DNA from 3 places in the Kitasatospora sp. NPDC056181 genome. Region 1 is predicted to be linked to each of the others. Evidence: riboswitches for the same ligand, from Rfam matches in the RefSeq annotation. Region 1 holds a riboswitch; each other region holds the start of a gene.
What was found. Region 1 has a riboswitch for cyclic di-AMP ahead of ACFC1F_RS24145 (M23 family metallopeptidase). Riboswitches for the same ligand answer to the same signal wherever they lie in the genome.
Positions count from the first base shown of each region.

Region 2: it holds a riboswitch for cyclic di-AMP, as region 1 does, so the genes downstream of both, ACFC1F_RS19060 (transglycosylase family protein) here and ACFC1F_RS24145 (M23 family metallopeptidase) in region 1, are expected to answer to the same signal.
Region 3: it holds a riboswitch for cyclic di-AMP, as region 1 does, so the genes downstream of both, ACFC1F_RS18105 (hypothetical protein) here and ACFC1F_RS24145 (M23 family metallopeptidase) in region 1, are expected to answer to the same signal.

Region 1 is NZ_JBHJUK010000067.1:16,887-22,822, reverse strand. Features, by position in the region: gene ACFC1F_RS24155 (GNAT family N-acetyltransferase) at 1-483, opposite strand, end outside; gene ACFC1F_RS24150 (hypothetical protein) at 526-1,398, shown strand; gene ACFC1F_RS24145 (M23 family metallopeptidase) at 1,515-2,375, opposite strand; cyclic di-AMP (ydaO/yuaA leader) riboswitch at 2,388-2,546, opposite strand; gene ACFC1F_RS24140 (YiaA/YiaB family inner membrane protein) at 2,792-3,082, shown strand; gene ACFC1F_RS24135 (alpha/beta fold hydrolase) at 3,192-4,019, shown strand; gene ACFC1F_RS24130 (TetR/AcrR family transcriptional regulator) at 4,064-4,633, shown strand; tRNA gene ACFC1F_RS24125 (tRNA-Ile) at 4,723-4,799, opposite strand; gene ACFC1F_RS24120 (SpoIIE family protein phosphatase) at 4,983-5,936, shown strand, end outside.
Region 2 is NZ_JBHJUK010000046.1:9,340-15,275, forward strand. Features, by position in the region: gene eno (phosphopyruvate hydratase) at 27-1,313, opposite strand; gene ACFC1F_RS19060 (transglycosylase family protein) at 1,561-2,454, opposite strand; cyclic di-AMP (ydaO/yuaA leader) riboswitch at 2,460-2,631, opposite strand; gene ACFC1F_RS19065 (cytochrome P450) at 2,858-4,174, opposite strand; gene ACFC1F_RS19070 (SDR family NAD(P)-dependent oxidoreductase) at 4,511-4,939, shown strand; gene ACFC1F_RS19075 (MazG family protein) at 5,040-5,936, opposite strand, start outside.
Region 3 is NZ_JBHJUK010000042.1:48,684-54,619, forward strand. Features, by position in the region: gene aceB (malate synthase A) at 1-443, opposite strand, end outside; gene ACFC1F_RS18095 (IclR family transcriptional regulator) at 644-1,441, shown strand; gene ACFC1F_RS18100 (hypothetical protein) at 1,628-2,308, shown strand; gene ACFC1F_RS18105 (hypothetical protein) at 2,336-3,619, opposite strand; cyclic di-AMP (ydaO/yuaA leader) riboswitch at 3,622-3,787, opposite strand; gene ACFC1F_RS18110 (esterase/lipase family protein) at 4,013-5,344, opposite strand; gene ACFC1F_RS18115 (MoaF N-terminal domain-containing protein) at 5,616-5,936, shown strand, end outside.

The DNA of each region.
Region 1 (5,936 bases):
CCGGCCCTCCAGGCGGAAACCGGCCCGGGTGAGCACCCGGGCCGAGGCGTCGTGGTCCACGTCCACCCGGGCCGCCAGCCGGTGCAGGCCGAGCGGCCCGAACGCGAAGTCGCAGAGCAGCGAGGTGATCTCACCCGCGTAGCCGTTGCCCCAGGTGTCGGCGCGCAGCGCGTAGCCCAGGTGGGCGGAGCGGTGGCCGCCGACGGTGAGGGCGGCGGTGCCGATGGGGGTGGCGTCGGCGGGGTCGCCGGCGTCGGTGTGCCGGGTGACGGCCAGTCGGTAGACCGTCCGCTCCTCCTGGAGCGCCTCCTCCAGGTACTGCTCGATCTGGTCGGCGCAGTCCTCGCGGTCGCGCGGCTCGAAGGGCAGGTAGCGGGTGGCCTCCGGGTCGCCGAAGACCGCGTGCAGGGCGTCGACGTCGCCCGGCGTGTGGTGGAACTCGCGGATGGCCAGGCGGGGGCCGGTGAGTCGGACGGGGACCATGTCTGCCGACCCTACCCGCGCTTTCCGATTACCGTACGTCACATGGAAGAAGATGACCTGCGGCTCGCCCCGCGCACCAAGGCCGCCGACCTGCTCGCCTGGGCGGAGGCCGAGGGCCGCGCGCCGGTGGCCGAATCCGCGGTGCGAGCGGTGCTGGCGCTGCTGGAGCTGGGCGAGAGCAGGATGCACGACGGCTGGCCGGAGCTGACCTCGAACGCCGTGGAGCAACTGCTGTACGAGCGGCTCCACCTGTACGTCCAGCCCGCGCCCGAGCAGGACCCGCTGGCGTACGGCGAGGCGGTGCGGCTGTTGGTCGACCACCAGCGCGCGGCGAAGCGGCTCAACGCCAAGCGGCAGGAGCGGCTGCACGCGGAGGCCGAGTGGCAGGGCGAGGTGGCCGCCGGACTGCTGCGCCGGGCCGACCTGGTGACCTGGCCCCGGCTCTACGCGGTGCTGCTGTGCGCGCACGACGTCGACCTCGCCGACAAGGCGGCGGTGCGGGAGTGGCTGACGGCGTTCCGGGAGCTGGCCGAGGAGGACCGGCGGGCCGCCTTCGAGGCGCTGGCGGCGGCCGGCTGGCTGGACGAGGCGGACGAGGAGGGCTGGGGCGCGGCCCGGGTGCTCTCGGTCGGGATGGCCACGGACGGCGCCCGGCGGCTGCTGGAGCAGGGCCTGATGCGGCGCAGCTACCGCAACCTGGCGGAGCTGACGGCGCTGGGCCGCCCGATGCCGGACGAGTTGGCGGGGGACTTCGGGGCGTTCGAGGAGGCGGCGGTCGAGGCGGCGCTGGACCTGTTCGGCGAGTGGACGGTGCCGGGGCTTCCGCGGCTGCTGGTGGCGGAGTTCCCGGACCTCGCGCCGGAGCCCGGCCAGGAGGAGATCGACGCGTACCTCGCGCAGCTGCCGGGGGAGTGAGCGCGGGGGCACGGGGGCGCGGGCCTGGTCCGGTCCGCGCCCCCGGGGCGTGCCCCTGGGCGGGACGCACGGGTGCCCCGGCCGTCGTCGTGACGGCCGGGGCACTCCGGTGCTCGTCAGGGGGTGATGCCGCGCTGCTCGAACCAGCTCTCCGGGTCGACCGGGGCGCCGCCGCCCGGGCGGACCTCCAGGTGCAGGTGGGGGCCGGTGACGTTGCCGGTGGCGCCGACCTTGCCGAGCTGCTGGCCGGGGACGACCTTGCCGGAGCCCTTGATGATCGAGGAGAGGTGGCAGTACCAGATCTCGGTGCCGTCGGGCAGCGTCTCGACGATCCGGTAGCCGTAGGAGCCGGCCCAGCCGGCCGAGGTGATGGTGCCCTGGCCGACGGCGTAGACCGGGGTGCCGGTGTCGGCGGCGAAGTCCAGGCCGGTGTGCAGGTGGGCCCAGTAGGAGGCGCTCTGGCCGTAGTGGGCGGAGAGGTTGTAGTCGCGCACCGGCAGGTTGATGGCGGCGAGCTTGGCCTTCTCGGCCTCCTCGGCGGCCCGCTTGGCCTCCTGCTGCTGGGCGGCGCGCTTGGCCTCGGCCTCCTTGGCGGCCTGGAGCCGGGCGCCCTCCTCGGCGGCGGTGCGCTGGCTGTCGGCCTGCTGCTGGATCCGGGCGGCGAGGGCGAGGCCGGGGTCGGCGGCGAGGGCGACCGGGGTCTCGTCGGGGGCCTCGACGGCGGGGGCGGCGGCCGGGGTCGCGGAGGCGAAGCCGGTGGCGCCCAGGGTGGCGGCGACGGCGGTGACGCCGAGCAGCGGAGCCGTCCCGCGGGTCTGACGCGGCATCCGGTGCCGGTTGGCCTCGGCGGCCTGCGGGGCCGCCTCGTCGGAGGGCCCGCCGTACTCGCCCGGGTGGGCGGGCGGCCACGGGTGGTCGAGCAGTTGGGTGCCGGCGGAGGAGCCGGGCAGGTTTGCCGGAGAGTGCGTCGACGCCACGGAGGCGCGCTCCTTTCCTTCCTTCGCGCCTACCGGGTTAGCTGACGGGTTCGGAGCAGGAAGGTCTCCTACGGCTGGGCCTGGGCCCGGCCGATTCACCCCAAGGAACGTGGTTCCCCGGCTCCCTGGCCTGCCCGAAGGCCGGCCGGCGGGATTAGGCGACGGCGCACGGTGCCGTCTGGGTACGGCGTTGGGGACCGCGCTGCGTTATCAAACGTTAATCCTAGGAGCCCCTGATTCCAAGCCATCCGTCAGGAGCAGCCGGACACAGCCCGGACACTACGTGACCCGATGGGCATTTTGGGGCGATTGACAACAACTGACACTACCGAACGTTATTGGACGTCAACGAACGAACCCCTACTTGAGTACCCCTACTCATGTGCGACCCGGCCCGGCGCGGCCATCCTGACGCCATGAACGCACCGATGCAGTCACGCACCACGGCCGCGTACTACGTCCAGGCCGTGCTCTCCTTCGCCCTCTCCGCCGGCGCCCTCGCGACCGGGATCGCCTACCTCCCGGTGGGCGGCTGGACCCGGGCCTTCCTCGGGGTCGGCCTGCTCTACACCGTCACCTCCTCGTTCACCCTGGCCAAGGTGGTCCGCGACAAGCAGGAGAACAGCGAGATCGTCACCCGGGTGGACCAGGCCCGGCTGGAGAAGCTGCTGGCCGAGCACGACCCGTTCAAGGTGGAGGGGGTCTGATCCGGGCCATCCTCGGATCCGGTCGATAGCTTGACGGCTAAGGCTATTAGCCTTAGCTTTATGGGTGTCGGCACCACCGCCGACGCCCCGGCGGACCGAGGAGGCCCCCATGTCCCGCACCACCGCCCCCACCACGCAGTACCTCGACGTCACCGGCGGCCGGATCGCCTACGACGACACCGAGCAGGGCGACGGCGCCCCCGTCGTCCTGCTCCCGGGGATGCTCGACAGCCGGGCCGCCTACCGGCACCTGCGCCCGCTGCTCGTCGCCGCCGGCCGCCGCGTGATCACCATGGACCTGCGCGGCTTCGGCGACTCCTCGATCGTCTGGGACGACTACTCGCCGGCCGCGATCGCCGCCGACGTCCTCGCCCTGCTCGACCACCTCGGCATCGGGCGCGCCGTCCTCGCCGGCAACTCGTACACCGGCGCGACCGTGGTCAAGGCCGCCGGCGACGCACCCGAGCGGGTCGCCGGGATCGTCCTGCTGGACGCCTTCGTCGAGAACCTGCCGCCGAACGCCCTGCAGCGCGCGATGTTCGGCGTCATGGGCAAGCTGCTGGTGCACTCCCCGGCCTTCTGGGGCCTCTACCACCGCAGGATGGCCTACCCGACCGCCAAGCCGGCCGACTTCGACGCGTACGTGGACGGGCTGGTCGCCGCGATGCGCACGCCCGGCCGCAAGACCGCCACCCGCGGCCAGGTCCGCGGGGACTCGGCGCCCGTCGGCTGGACCGCGGCCGTGCGGTGCCCGGCGCTGGTCGTCATGGGCAGCAAGGACCCCGACTTCCCCAAGCCGGAGGTGGTCGCCGACCGGCAGGCCGCCGCGCTGAACGGCCGCAAGGTGATGATCGAGGGCGCCGGCCACTACCCGATGGCCGACCACCCGCAGGCGACCGCCGACGCGCTGCTCGGGTTCCTCGCCGAGCTGGCCTGAGCCCTCCCGCCCCACCGGAACCGGACCCACGGAGAACCGCCCCCATGCCCCGAGTAGGACTCACCCCCGAGCAGGTCGTCGGCCACGCCCTCGCCCTCATCGACGAGCAGGGCCCCGAGGCCCTCACCCTGGCCGCGGTCGCCGCGCGGGCCGGGGTGGCCACTCCCTCGCTCTACAAGCACGTCAGCGGCGGCCTCGCGGAACTGCGCCGGCTGGTCGCCGTCCGGGTCACCGAGGAGCTGGCCGACCGGCTCGCCGAGGCGGCCGTCGGCCGGGGCGGGGACGACGCCGTCGCCGCCGTCCTGCGCGCCTACCACGCCTACGCCACCGAGTACCCGCACCGCTACAACTCGCTCCCGCAGGCCCCGCAGCCGGACGACGACCTCACCCGGGCGGCGACGCGGCTGGTCGGCGTGATCATCGCGGTGCTGCGCGAGTACGGGCTCGCCGGGTCGGAGGCGATCCACGCCGCCCGCGCCGTCCGCTCGGTGGCCCACGGCTTCGCCTCGCTCTCCATCGGCGGCGCCTTCCAGCTCGCCGAGGACCTCGGCGACACCCAGGACCGGCTGATCACCGTCCTCACCCACGGCCTGCGCGACTGGCCCGGGGCCTGAGGCGGGACGCGCCCACCGGGGCCGGTCGCGGGGGCCGGCCGCAGGGACGCCGAAGGGCCCGGAGCGTGATCGCTCCGGGCCCTTCGCGGTGGTGGGCCTAACAGGACTTGAACCTGTGGCCTCTTCCTTATCAGGGAAGCGCTCTAACCGTCTGAGCTATAGGCCCTTGCCGCTCGCCGATCCTACTCGACCGGCGGCCCGTCGGTCGCACCGGGTGCCACGGCGTTCCGGTCCGGGGGCCTCCGTGGCACCCTGGGCGACCATTCACCGGCTTAAGAAATAAGGTATTAAGAATTGGGTGTCCGATAAGGCACCACCCCGACAGGGCAACGGAAAGGCCGGGCATCCCATGGACCTGTCCTCGCCGTGGCTTCCCCCCTCCGAGGACGAGAGCCGGACGCCGCGCAGCAGCCCCACCGCGCGCAGCGCCATGCGCTGCGTCCGCTTATTGCTCGGCTGCACCAGCGCCGCCGAACTCCTCGGCACGATCCTCGCCGAGGGCCCCGGCTGGATCACCGGCGAGGGGTCCGCGCTCTACCTGCTGGACTCCGCCGGAATGCTCCGGCTCGCCGCCTCCCACGGCCTGCCCGAATGGGCCCACGAGCGGTACGGCGTGGTCGACCCGGCCGGCGACCTGCCCGCCGCGATGGCGCTCAGGCTGCGCCGGCCCTACCTGCTCAGCCCCGAGCGCACCAGCGTCGACTACCCCAACCGCAACGCCGGCATGGGCACCGGCATGGTCGCCATCATCGCCCTGCCGATGATCGTCGACGAGCGGCCGATCGGCGTGCTGGCCCTGGCCCTCGCCCACCGGGGCACCGTCCCCCGGCGCGACCTCGACGTCCTGGAGACGCTCGGCGACGCCTGCGCCCACCGGCTCTCCCACCTGCTCCACCACGCGAACGCCGAGACCGGCACACCCAGGGGCGGCCGCCCGGGCGGTGCGCCCGCGACCGGCGCCGGAACGCCCCCGGGCCTCGACGGGAACGGACCCGACGGGAACGGACCGGACGCGGACGACGCCGGCCGGGCCGCCGGGCTGGCCCACCCAATGCTCTCGCTCGCCGTCCGCTCCGCCGGGCACGGCGCCTTCGAACGCGACCTGGTCACCGGCGAGTCCTACTGGGACGCCCAGGCCTACCGGGTGGCGGGCCAGCCGCCGCCGGCCGACGGCGGCCCGGCGGCCGCACCCGACCTGGACCGGATCGTCCACCCCGAGGACCTGCCGGACTTCCAGGCCGCCCTGGCCGAGGCGCTCGCCACCGGCGGCCCGTACCGGATCACCTACCGGGTGCTGCGCCGG
Region 2 (5,936 bases), on a different contig from region 1:
ACCGGTCCTCGGGGCGACCGTGCGCGTCACTCCGCAGCGCGGAAGCGCGGGAAGGCGCCGCGGCCGGCGTACTCGGCGGCGTCGTCGAGGATCTCCTCGATGCGCAGCAGCTGGTTGTACTTGGCGACGCGCTCGGAGCGGGCCGGGGCACCGGTCTTGATCTGGCCGCAGTTGGTGGCGACGGCCAGGTCGGCGATGGTGACGTCCTCGGTCTCGCCGGAGCGGTGCGACATCATGCAGCGGTAGCCGTTGCGCTGGGCCAGCTCGACGGCGTCCAGGGTCTCGGTCAGCGAACCGATCTGGTTCACCTTGACCAGCAGGGCGTTGGCGGTGCCGGTCTCGATGCCCTTGGCCAGGCGGGCCGGGTTGGTGACGAACAGGTCGTCGCCGACCAGCTGGACCTTGTCGCCCAGCTTGACGGTCATGGCCTTCCAGCCGTCCCAGTCCGACTCGTCCAGCGGGTCCTCGATGGAGACCAGCGGGTACGAGGCGACCAGGTCGGCGTAGTACTCGATGAGCTCGGCGGAGGTGAGCGCCTTGCCCTCGAACTGGTAGGCGCCGTCCTCGTAGAACTCGGAGGCGGCGACGTCCAGCGCCAGCGCGATGTCGCGGCCGGGCACGTAGCCGGCCTTCTGGATGGCCTCGGTGATGAGGTCCAGGGCCTCGCGGTTGCTGTCCAGGTTCGGCGCGAAGCCGCCCTCGTCGCCGAGGCCGGTGGAGAGGCCGCGCTCCTTCAGGACGCCCTTGAGGGTGTGGTAGACCTCGACGCCCCAGCGGACGGCCTCGGAGAAGGACTCCGCGCCGATCGGGGCGATCATGAACTCCTGGATGTCGACGTTGGAGTCCGCGTGCGAGCCACCGTTGAGGATGTTCATCATCGGGACCGGCAGGACGTGCGCGTTCGGGCCGCCCAGGTAGCGGAACAGCGGCAGGTCGCTGGCCTCGGAGGCGGCGTGCGCGACGGCCAGGGAGACGCCCAGGATGGCGTTGGCGCCGAGCGAGGACTTGTCCGGGGTGGCGTCCAGGTCGAGCATGGCCTGGTCGATCAGGCGCTGCTCGGTGGCGTCGTAGCCGACCAGCTCCGGGCCGATCTGCTCGATGACGGCCAGGACGGCCTTCTCGACGCCCTTGCCGAAGTAGCGGTTCTTGTCACCGTCGCGCAGCTCCAGGGCCTCGAAGGCACCGGTGGAGGCACCCGACGGGACAGCGGCACGACCGGTGCTGCCGTCGTCGAGGCCGACCTCGACCTCGACCGTGGGGTTGCCACGCGAGTCGAGAATCTCACGGGCTACGACGACATCGATGGACGGCACGAGGCATCTCCTAGCGGAAGCAGGTTCGACTGACGGTGGGTGCTGTCGGACGAACGATTGCGGAGTCGTTACGACCAGAGCCTAACCGCACGGGCTCTCGGGGCCACGCTGACCTCGGTCCCGTCTCAGCGTGTGGCCCTGCTACCCCCCGGTAGTTCACCTGGTTGCCCGACGGAAGCCGACCAGATGCGGACGAAGGGGGCCAAATCCGGCCCCCTTCGCCGAGTCACCGTGAGAGAGGGTGCGCTCAGCCGAGGTTGAGCACCTGTCCGGGCATGATCAGGTCCGGGTCGGCGCCGACGGTGCCGCGGTTGCCGTCGTACAGCGCCTGCCAGCCCCCGGAGAGCCCCTGGGTGGCGGCGATGCCGGCCAGCGTGTCGCCGGACTGGACGGTGTAGCCGTGGCCGGCGTGCTGCTGGGCCGCGGGGGCGCTCTGCGCGACCGGGGCGGCCTGCGCGGCGCGGTTGTCCTGACCCGCACCCTGGCCGGCGTACTGCTGGTAGACGCTCTGGTGGCTGGTCCAGTACCAGTCGCCGTTGCTCTGGTACCAGTACACCTTCGCGTCGGCGTCCCAGCCGCCGTGGCCGGAGAAGTCCGGGGTCGTGGCCTGCTGCTGCCCGTACTGCTGGGCCTGCTGCGCGTGCTGCTGGGCGGCGGGCTTCTGGGCCTGCTGCTGGGCCGGCTTCGGCTGGGCGGGCTTCTGGGCCGGCTTCGGCGCGGCGGGCTTGGCGTCCGAGGCGGTGTCGACCGAGGCCGGGGCACCGCCCTTGCTCAGGCCGGCCTTCTGCGAGCAGACCGGCCAGGCACCCGGGCCCTGCGAGGCGAGGACCTTCTCCGCGACCGAGATCTGCTGGCCCTTGCTGGCCTGGTTGGCCTGCGGCGCGTAGGACGTGCCGCCGTACGCCTTCCAGGTGCTGGAGGTGAACTGCAGGCCGCCGTAGAAGCCGTTGCCCGTGTTGATGCTCCAGTTGCCGCCGCTCTCGCACTGGGCGACCGCGTCCCAGGTCGAGACGGGGGCCGCCGAGGCGCCGGTGGCGGTGAGGATCGGCATCGCGAGTCCGACGCCGGCCACACCGGCGACTGCGATGGCCTTCTCGGCCTGGGTGCGACGACGGTGACGGCCAGTTCCAACGAACAGCATGAATGGGTCCCTCTCCGCACGCCTGCGAGGTGAGCTGTCGGGTTCGGACCGGGAGGTGGCCCGGCCGCGTCGCGCGGAAGGCTCTCTGCCCGCGCGGGCGGCTTCACCCCAAGCCGTGGGGGACGGCAACAAACCTGGTTCCCCCGCCCCTGCCCAGGGGTCTGGTCGGTTTCCCGTGGCACGGCGGGCAGGATTCGGCGTTCCGCGCACGAGGTCCGCAGCTGCGAACTTCAGGGAGGGTAGGCAGATCCTCTTACCAATCACAAGCTCATATCGCCGATATCACACAGAAATTACGGTGAGTGGCCGATCGCCTACCAACGAAGGCGGTATGTCCGCTTTGATGACGGTTCAACCCCCCTGTTTCGGCGTGTCGGAGACGTCCCGTCAGTGTGTCGAGGCATCAGTCCGTGATGTCGGAGGCCCCGGCGGAGGGCTCGTCAGCAGGGACGACGGGCTTCTTCTCGGGAGTGAATTCGACCGGAAGTTCACGAAGTCCACGCATGATCAGACCACCTCGCCAGCGCAGGTTGTCCGGGTTCTCGGCCAGCCGCAGATCCGGCAGCCGGGAGAGCAGGGTGGCCAGCGCCGCCCGCCCCTCGAGCCGGGCCAGCGGGGCGCCGATGCAGTAGTGGATGCCGTGCCCGAAGCCCAGGTGCGGGTTGTCCGCCCGGGCCAGGTCGAGGGTGTTCTCGTCGGCGAACCTCGCCGGGTCCCGGTCCGCCGCCGCGAGCACCACCAGCACCGGGTCGCCGACCGGGATCGCCACCCCGCCGATGGTCAGCGGGCTGGTCGCGAACCGCCAGGTGGCCAGCTCCACCGGCCCGTCGTAGCGCAGGAGTTCCTCGATCCCGGTCTCCAGCAGGGCGCTCTCCCCGCGGGCGATCGAATCCTGCAGCAGCGCCCGCTGGTCCGGGTTGCGCAGCAGGGCGTAGGTGCCGTTGCCGATCAGGTTGACGGTCGTCTCGAACCCGGCGAAGAGCAGGATGAAGGCCATCGCCGCGGCCTCGTTCTCGGTCAGGTGCTCGCCGTGGTCGCTGGCCCGGATCAGGCCGGAGATCAGGTCGTCGCCGAGGTCCGCCCGCTTGCGGTGGATCAGCTCCGCCAGGTAGGCGCGGATCCGCTTCACCGCCCGCCCCACACCACCGCGCTGGCCCCCGCCCTGGCCCGGCCTGGTGTGCCGCACCATCATGCCCGCCCAGTCCCGGAAGTCGTCCTGGTCCTCCGCGGGCACGCCGAGCAGGTCGCAGATCGCGTAGATGGGGAGGGGGAAGGCGAACTCGTGGATCAGGTCGGCGCTGCCGCGCTCCGCGAAGCCGTCGATCAGCCGGTCGGTGAGCTGCTGCACCCTCGGCTCGAACTCGGCCACCCGGCGGGGCGTGAACGCCTTCGAGACCAGCCGGCGCAGCCGGGTGTGGTCCGGCGGGTCGATGTTCAGCAGATGCGTCATCAGGTTGGCCTGGCGTTCGCCCGGGATGCCGACCCGGCCCGTGCTGTGGGCCTGCGTGCTGTGGTGGAGCGGGTTCTTGGAGAGCCGGCTGTCGGCGAGGGCCTGCCGGGCGTCCGCGTACCTGGTCACCAGCCAGGCCTCGACCCCGCTCGGCAGGGTGGTGCGGTGCACCGGCTCGTGCTCCCGCAGCCACGCGTAGGCCGGGTACGGGTCGGCGGCGAAGTCCCAGGTGAAGAGCGGCGGGCGGGCGGAATCGGGCTGAACTGGCATGTGTCGACGGTATCCGGTGGGATCCCCGGGGTCCGGGGGGCGGTTCCCGGAGGTGCGGGGCGTTGGCGGGGCGTCGGCGGGACGTCCGTCCGACGGGGCCGGGGGGCGGTTCCTCGGGGTGTCGCGGGGAGTCGGCGGCGTGTCGCGGGGCGTCGGCGGGGCGTCGGCGGGGCGCCTGTTCGAGGGGCCCTGCCGAAGGGTTCCCGGGCGTGGCAGGCGTGAGCCTGGTCACCTGAGGGGTAATCCCTGTTGCGGAGGGTCAGGACAAGCCTACGATCCTCCCGCAAAGCAACACGTGGGCGCCGGTGCGGAGCCGCCCACAGGGAGGAGCGCACCATGCGGGTCACCGGGGCAGTCGTGGTCATCGCCGTACTCGACGGCGGGTCGGGTGCCGATCTCGCACGCCGCTTCACCGCCGCCGGCGCCGTCGGGGTGCTCATCGCCGACCAGCGGGAGGGCATCGCCGAGGACCTCGCCACCGAGCTCGACCGGCCCGGCTGCCCGGTCGTCGGCGTCTGCGGCGACATCCGCCGCCCCAGCGACGTCGCCGCCCTCGTCGACACCGCCGAGAAGCACCTCGGACCGATCGACCTGTTCTGCGTGGCCGGCCCGGACGGCGAGCGCATCGTCTCCCTCGCCGAGCTGCCCGACCACCTGGACCTGGAGCGGCTCGCCGAGCTGCTCGCACTGGTCGGCGAGGCCATCGGCGAGGTCGTGGTGCCGCAGCAGCGCCGTCCGGTGGAGAACGCCGCCGCGGTCGTCTGACCCGTCCTGCCCGGACGCCGTCCCTGGGAGCCGGGAGCCGTCCGCGGGCGGGGACTCATCGGGGCCGTGAACCGTCCGGGGGCCGGGTGGTGCCCGGGGTTCAGTCCTTCGGCTTGAGCCCCTCCGCGGCGCGGACGGCGTCCCGGTACCCGCGCGCGGCCGCCCGCAACGCGGCGTCCACGTCCACACCCGCGTCGTGCGCCCGCTGCGCCACGGCCAGCATCAGCGTGCCCGCCGACTCCGCGGTGAGCTCGGCCGGCAGCTCGTACGGCGCGTCGGGCACTCCCGCCACCCCGGCCCGGCGCACCCGTGACACCAGCTTCGCCGCGTACGCCAGCGACGGCAGCCCGGCCGGCACGCCGTCCAGCACCGACTCACGGTCCGACTTCTCGGCCGCCTTCAGCGTCTCCCAGTTCGCCTCCACCTCGGCGGCGCCCTCGGCCTCGGCGTCCCCGAACACGTGCGGGTGGCGGTACATCAGCTTCTCGACGATGTCCCCCGCCACGTCGTCGATCGAGAACGCGTCGGTGGGGTGCTCCTCGGCGATCCGGGAGTGGAAGAAGACCTGGAGCAGGACGTCGCCCAGCTCCTCCCGGAGCGTCTCGCGGTCCCCCTCCTCGATCGCCTCGACCAGCTCGAAGGCCTCCTCCACCAGGTACTTCACCAGGCTGGCGTGGGTCTGCTCGGCGTCCCAGGGACAGCCGCCCGGCGAGCGCAGGCGGTCCATCACCGAGACCAGGTCCAGCAGGCGCGCACCCGGCAGGTCGTACGAGCCCGGCAGCACCTCGATCTCGGGCACCTCGCCCGCGTGCTCCACCGCGAGGCGCGCCAGCGCGTCGGTCAGCCCCGGGTCACCGTCCGGGCTGCCCAGCCAGACCGTCGGGCCCGCTCCGGCCGGCAGGTCCGTCGGCAGGTCGGTCAGCAGGCGGGCCAGGGCCGGCGCGGAGCCCGGAGGCACGACCTCCACCTCGACACCGGCCTGCCGCACCGCCGCCAG
Region 3 (5,936 bases), on a different contig from region 1:
CCCTCGAAGGCGTCGATCAGGTTGATCTGGCCGCTGACCACGTTCTCCCAGGTCGGGGAGGTGGCGTCCTCGAAGTCGGCGAGCCAGACCCTGGCGCCGGAGTTCAGCGCGTTGATGACCATCTTGCGGTCGGTGGGGCCGGTGATCTCGACCCGGCGGTCCTGGAGCGCGCGCGGGGCCTCGGCCACCGTCCAGTCGCCTTCGCGCACGGCGGCCGTCTCGGGGAGGAAGTCCAGGACGCCGGCGCGGGCGATCTCCGCGCGGCGGGTCTTGCGGCGGGCCAGGAGCTCCTGTCGGCGGTCCTCGAAGGCGCGGTGCAGCCCGACGACGAAGGCGACCGCCTCCGGAGTGAGCACCTCCTCCGCCCGATGGACGCGCGGACCGGCGACAGTGACGACCGGAGCGGCGGGGGAGGCGCCGGCGGGTCCCTGATCTGTAGCCATGAGCAGGACACTCCTAAGACGGTTGAGCATGGCGAAGGCAGTTCCGGTGGGAACTTCCTTGATCTGAACCGATCTGAACCCACCTACCGGAGGGTTCGATTCTGTAAGGTGGAGACTAGTTTCCGCGATACAGAATTTCAACGGTTTGTTGAGGTGATCGCAGGGACTCTACTCCTCCCCCGACAGCGAAGGGAACGCCGGTGGTTGCGACCCCCGACACAGCATCGACGACGGGCACGGACCGCGCGAGCGGCGGTGTGCAGTCCGTCGAGCGCGCCTTCCAGCTGCTGGAGGCGCTGGCCGACTCCGGCGGCGTGGCCACGCTCAGCGAGCTCTCCACCTCCTCCGGGCTGCCGATGCCCACCATCCACCGTCTGGTTCGTACCCTCGTCCAGCAGGGCTATGTGCGCCAGGACACCGCACGCCGCTACACCCTCGGCCCGAGGCTGATCCGGCTCGGCGAGACGGCCGGCCGGCTGCTGGGCAGCTGGGCCCGCCCCTACCTGGCCGAGCTGATGGAGGCCACCGGCGAGACGGCCAACCTGGCCGTGCTGGAGGGCGGCGAGGTGGTCTACGTCGGGCAGGTGCAGTCGCGGCGCTCGATGCGGATGTTCACCGAGGTCGGCCGCCGGGTGCAGCCGCACTGCACCGGCGTCGGCAAGGCCCTGCTGGCCCAGCTGCCGGAGGACGAGGCCCGCGCCGTCCTCGGCCCCAACCCGCTGCCCGCGCACACCGAGTTCACGGTGACCGACCCGCAGGAGCTGCTGAACCAGCTGGCCGAGGCGCGCGAGCGCGGCTACGTGGTGGACGACCAGGAGCAGGAGATCGGGGTGCGCTGCATCGCCCTCGCCGTACCGGGCGCACCGACCCCGACGGCCCTCTCGGTCTCCGGCCCGGAGGCCCGGATCCGGGCGCTGGAGGAGCAGGCCGGCGCGGCCTCGCTGGTACCGGTGATGCACCACATCGCGGCCCGGCTGGGGCAGGTCCTGGCTCCCTGACACGGCGTCACCGGCGTTTCCCCGCACAGGAGGTCGACCCGGTCGGCCTCCTGCGGAGGCGTTCGCCCGTTCGAGCGGCCCGAGGGCGGGTTGCCCCGGCCGCGACGGGCCGGTCGGTCACGCTGAATGCGGACGCGCCCCGCGACGGTGCCGGGCGCCGGAACGCGAAGGACAGGGTGAGCGACGATGTCGCGCAGAGGGTCCGTACGGGGTTTCTTCGGCAGGTCGGCGGAGGCCGGGGCGCCCGGGGCCGGAGAACCGGCGGTCGGGCGGGCGGTGGTCGGGCCGTCGGCAGGCCGGTCGCTGGCCGTCAGGTCGCTGACGGTCGGGTGTGCACTGGCGGCGCTGGCCGCCGGTCCCGCGTGGGCGTGCCCGGACGCCGATCCGGCCCCGGGGACCGACCCGGCGGCGGAGGTCACCGCGCCGGCGGCGCCCGCGGCCCCCGCCGCCTCCGCCGCCCCCTCCGCCTCCGATTCCGACCTGGAGGTGATCCGGATCGATCCGGACCCCGCCGTACCCGGCGGCACCACCACGGTGCACGCCTTCGTCGCCAACACCGGCCCGGACCGGACGGCCTCCCCGTTCACCGTGGTGATCACCCTGCCGGAGGGGGTCACGCCCGAGAAGCCCTACTTCCCGGAGAACTGCTACGACTTCCAGAACGGCCACCGGGTGCGCTGCACCTTCCCGGCCGGCCTGGGGCGGTACCGGAGCGCGACGGCGCTGATCCCGGTCCGGCTCGCCCCCACCGTCCCCCTCGGCGAGCTGAGCGGCGGCTACGTCGCGGTGCGCGGTGACGACGACCGGAACGAGACGGACAACCGGCAGCCGTTCAGCATCCAGGTCGTGGAGGCCGCCCGCCACTGACGGGCGGGCGGTCCGCAACGGCCGGTCCTACCGGTAGACGCGGACGTAGTCCGCGGCGAAGGTGATCGGCGCCGTGCCCTGCGGCGCGGGGTGGTACTGCCCCGCGCTCAGGGACAGGTTGAGGATCGGGTACGCGGCCCAGTCGGCGCCGACGCCCTTGCCGTCGGAGAACACCTTGGCGCCGTTCACGTACCAGTCGACCGAGGTGGCCCCGTAGTAGGTGCCGATGGTGACCCAGCCGTCCTTCGCGATCGCCTTGGCGTCCGTGTAGTAAAGGTGACCCGGGGTGATGTGGTTGGTCAGCTCCAGCAGGTTCGGGTTGTCGGTGTGGTACTCGAAGGAGTCGATCTCACCGTGGGCGCCGCTGGTGCCGTTCCAGGTCCACAGCGCCGGCCAGGCGCCGGTGCCGGCGGGGAGCTTGACCCGGGTCTCGATGTAGTCGCCGGTCTTCACCTTGAAGCCCTCGCTGGAGTACTCCGTGGTGAGCAGCCCGGTGTCCCAGGCCTGCTTGCCGTTCTCCAGCGTGTGGCTGCTCGGCTTGGCGGTGAAGGTGGCGACGCCGCCGGAGACGGTGACGTTGTTCTTGTTCAGCCAGTCGAGCTTGTTGTCGTTCGGGTTGTGGTCGCCGTAGTGGTACGAGCTGCTCCGGTCGGCCGTCCAGCGGGAGCCCAGGTCGAGGCTGTTGAAGTCGTCCGACCAGGTGAGCTTCTTGCCGGCGACCGGTATCGCGCCCGGGGCGGCGGTCTGCGACGGGGTCGCGGTCGGCGCGGGCGTCGGGGTGGCGGTGGGTGCGGGCGTCGGGGTGGCGGTGGGTGCGGTGGTCGGGGCGGGCGCCGGCGTGGCGGCGGCGGCCGAGACCACGAGCTTCTGCGAGGGCAGGTTGTGCCAGGCACCGGCGGTGTCCTGCCAGAAGCCGAACTGGGTGTAGGTGCCGGCCGGCAGAGTCCGCGAGCCGGTGGTGACCGTCAGCCCGCCCGGGCAGATCTGCGCGTTGGTGCGGTTGCCGGGGAAGTCGAGGTTGTGGCCGGCCGCGTCACGCACGCCGACACCGACCGTCCTGGCGGTGAAGCAGGCCGAGGAGTGGACGGTCAGCGAGGCGGCGGAGGCGTTGCCCGCGACCATGGTGGCCGGGCCGAGCCTGTCCTGGGTGACGGTCGGCGCGGTGGCCGCCTGGGCCCCGCTCACCGCGGGAATGCCCAGGAGGCCGGCACCGCTGACAGCGAGCACGCCGGTGACGGCGAAGGCGGCGTTGCGACCGCGGTGGCTGGGGCGGGCATGGCGCGGCGCGCTGCGCCGGGCAGGCTTCTGCATGGCAGTGTCCTCTGCGACGCCTGCGAGGTGAGCTGTCGGGTTCGGGCTGAGGTTGCCCGGCCGCCTGTGGAGCGGCTTCACCCCTAGCCACGGCCCGGGCGCGGGGAGCGCACGGGCCGGGCACTGACCTGGGTCCCCCGCTCCCGTCCGCTGTGGTGCTCGGTTGCCGGCCGGCGGGTGGACAGGACTCGGCGTCCCGACGGCGGAGGTCCGCGAAGCGGACGTCCCGAGCAGGCTAGGCAGGCCGTCCGGGGGGCGACAACTCGGTGGAGGGTGTTGTCGTGCAGGTCACAGTGGAGTCGATCAACGACGGTGCGGAGTGGATCAGTTGGCCGAACGGGCACCGGGAGGACGGTGAGCGGGGCGCCGGCCGGGCGGTCGCCGGCCGGGTGGTCAGCCGAGCCAGCTGTTCACCTGGCTCATCGCGTCCGGGGACCACGCCAGCTCCAGGTGGTTGAGCCCGCCGAGCAGCCGCGTCGCGCCGACCGTACCGATCCCGGTGGTGTCCAGGGCGCTGCGGGAGAGGACGATGCCGTCGCTGGGCCCGCGGTTCTCGTTGAGGATCCCCGGGATGTCGGCCGAGCCGCCCGCCATCAGGAAGGTGGCGACCGCCGCCGGGACGCCCGCCTGCTGGAGCGGCCCGATCAGCGAACCGGCGTCGATCGCCGCCTGGATGCCCTGGCCGGAGGTGTAGTAGCCCTGTCCCCCGTAGTACGTCGTCCACCAGTCCTGGGCCGAGCCGTCCACCCCGTAGACGCCGTCCCAGCGGGCGAGCAGCTGGCGCTGGCCCGGGTAGCAGTCGTACCCGCCGGCGGGCAGGACCCCGAGGCAGGGCTGGGCGGTGTACGTGCCGTAGCAGGTCATGTACAGGTGCGGCGAGGGCGCGTTGGCGGTGCCGCCGCAGGCCGGCCAGGTGGCCAGCGAGAACGCCCAGCCGTGCGCGTAGACGTAGTCCAGGCCGCCGTTCGGCCCGCCGAGGGTGACCAGGCGGCGGACGTCTCCCGCGTAAGCCCGGCCCCAGGACGGCCGTACCGAGGAGACGTACGCGCGGGCGGCGACCTCCCCCTTGCTCCAGGCGACCACGTCCACCTGGGACACCCCGAGCCGGGCCCGGATCAGGGCGATCGCGTCTCCGACGGCCTGCGCCTGGAGCAGGTTGTCGCCCTGCTTGTGCGCGAAGCCGATCGCGAAGACGCGGTGGCCGGTCCCGGCGAGGTACTGGGCGAGGCCGGTGGACGGGCAGGCGGACGCGCCGCAGCTGCCGCTCTCGTTCGGGTTCGCCCAGGCGCGGTCGGCGTTGTCGTTGGCGCCGTGGACCAGCAGGACCGGGACGTCCCGGCCGCCGGTGTCCCAGCCCGCGGCCGAGTAGAGCAGGAAGCGCCCGGAATAGGGCTGGCGGACGCCGCCGAAGTAGGTCAGGCGGGCGCCGTCCTGGTCCCCCCGCCCGCCGGGCGGGTACTGCTCGGCGCGGAACCCGGCGGTGGTGTCGAGGTAGCGCTCGACCTTGGCCCAGCCGTTGCCGGGAGCGGTGAAGGCGGCCTCCAGGGTGAGCGGTGCGGTGGCCGCCGATGCGGGCGGGGGCGTGCCGAGGAGGAGGGCGGTGAGGGTGAGGAGGACGGTGAGGGCGGCCGGCAGGCGTCCGGCGGGGGTGGACGGGGTGGCTCCTCCGGTGACGGGCCCGGTGACGGGTCCGGTGCTGGCGGTGCTGGTGCTGGTGGCGGGCATCGGCGGCTCCCTGGCCGGAAGGTGGCGGGCTGCTGGGTCGGCCCACGTCCCGGTGGGCCGGATCCTGCACCGTACGACCGGACCGCCGGGCCGCCCATGTGCCGGTGTCACACCCCGCGGGCGGAGGGCGTGGCGGCCCCGGCCGTGGCGCCGGCGGGCCCGCGCCGTGACGGGGTGGGCGCAACGCCGCCGCGAAGGTCACCCGTCGGATAGGTTGGAGGTCCACCCGCAGTGCCGTACGCCCAGACGAGAGACGAGGACCCGTCCCGCCATGACCGCGCCCCTGCCCGCCTTCGCCGGCCGCACCTACCTCTTCCAGGTCGACAACGGCGCGGCCTTCCGCAACGCGTACTCGGCCGACGGCAAGCGGCTGCGCTGGGAGGGCCTCGGCGAGTCGGCCGGCCAGTGGGAGGACGTCGCCCTGCACGTCGCCCAGGTGGGCCCCGAGCTCTACTTCGTCAGCTGGACCGAGCAGAGCGGCATCACCGTCAGCCACCTGATGGACCTCGGGAAGCTGACGGTGCGCGCGTTCTGGACGTACGAGGGCGAGGGCGGCCGGGTCGGCGAGCTGCACACCGGCACGCTGGAGCCG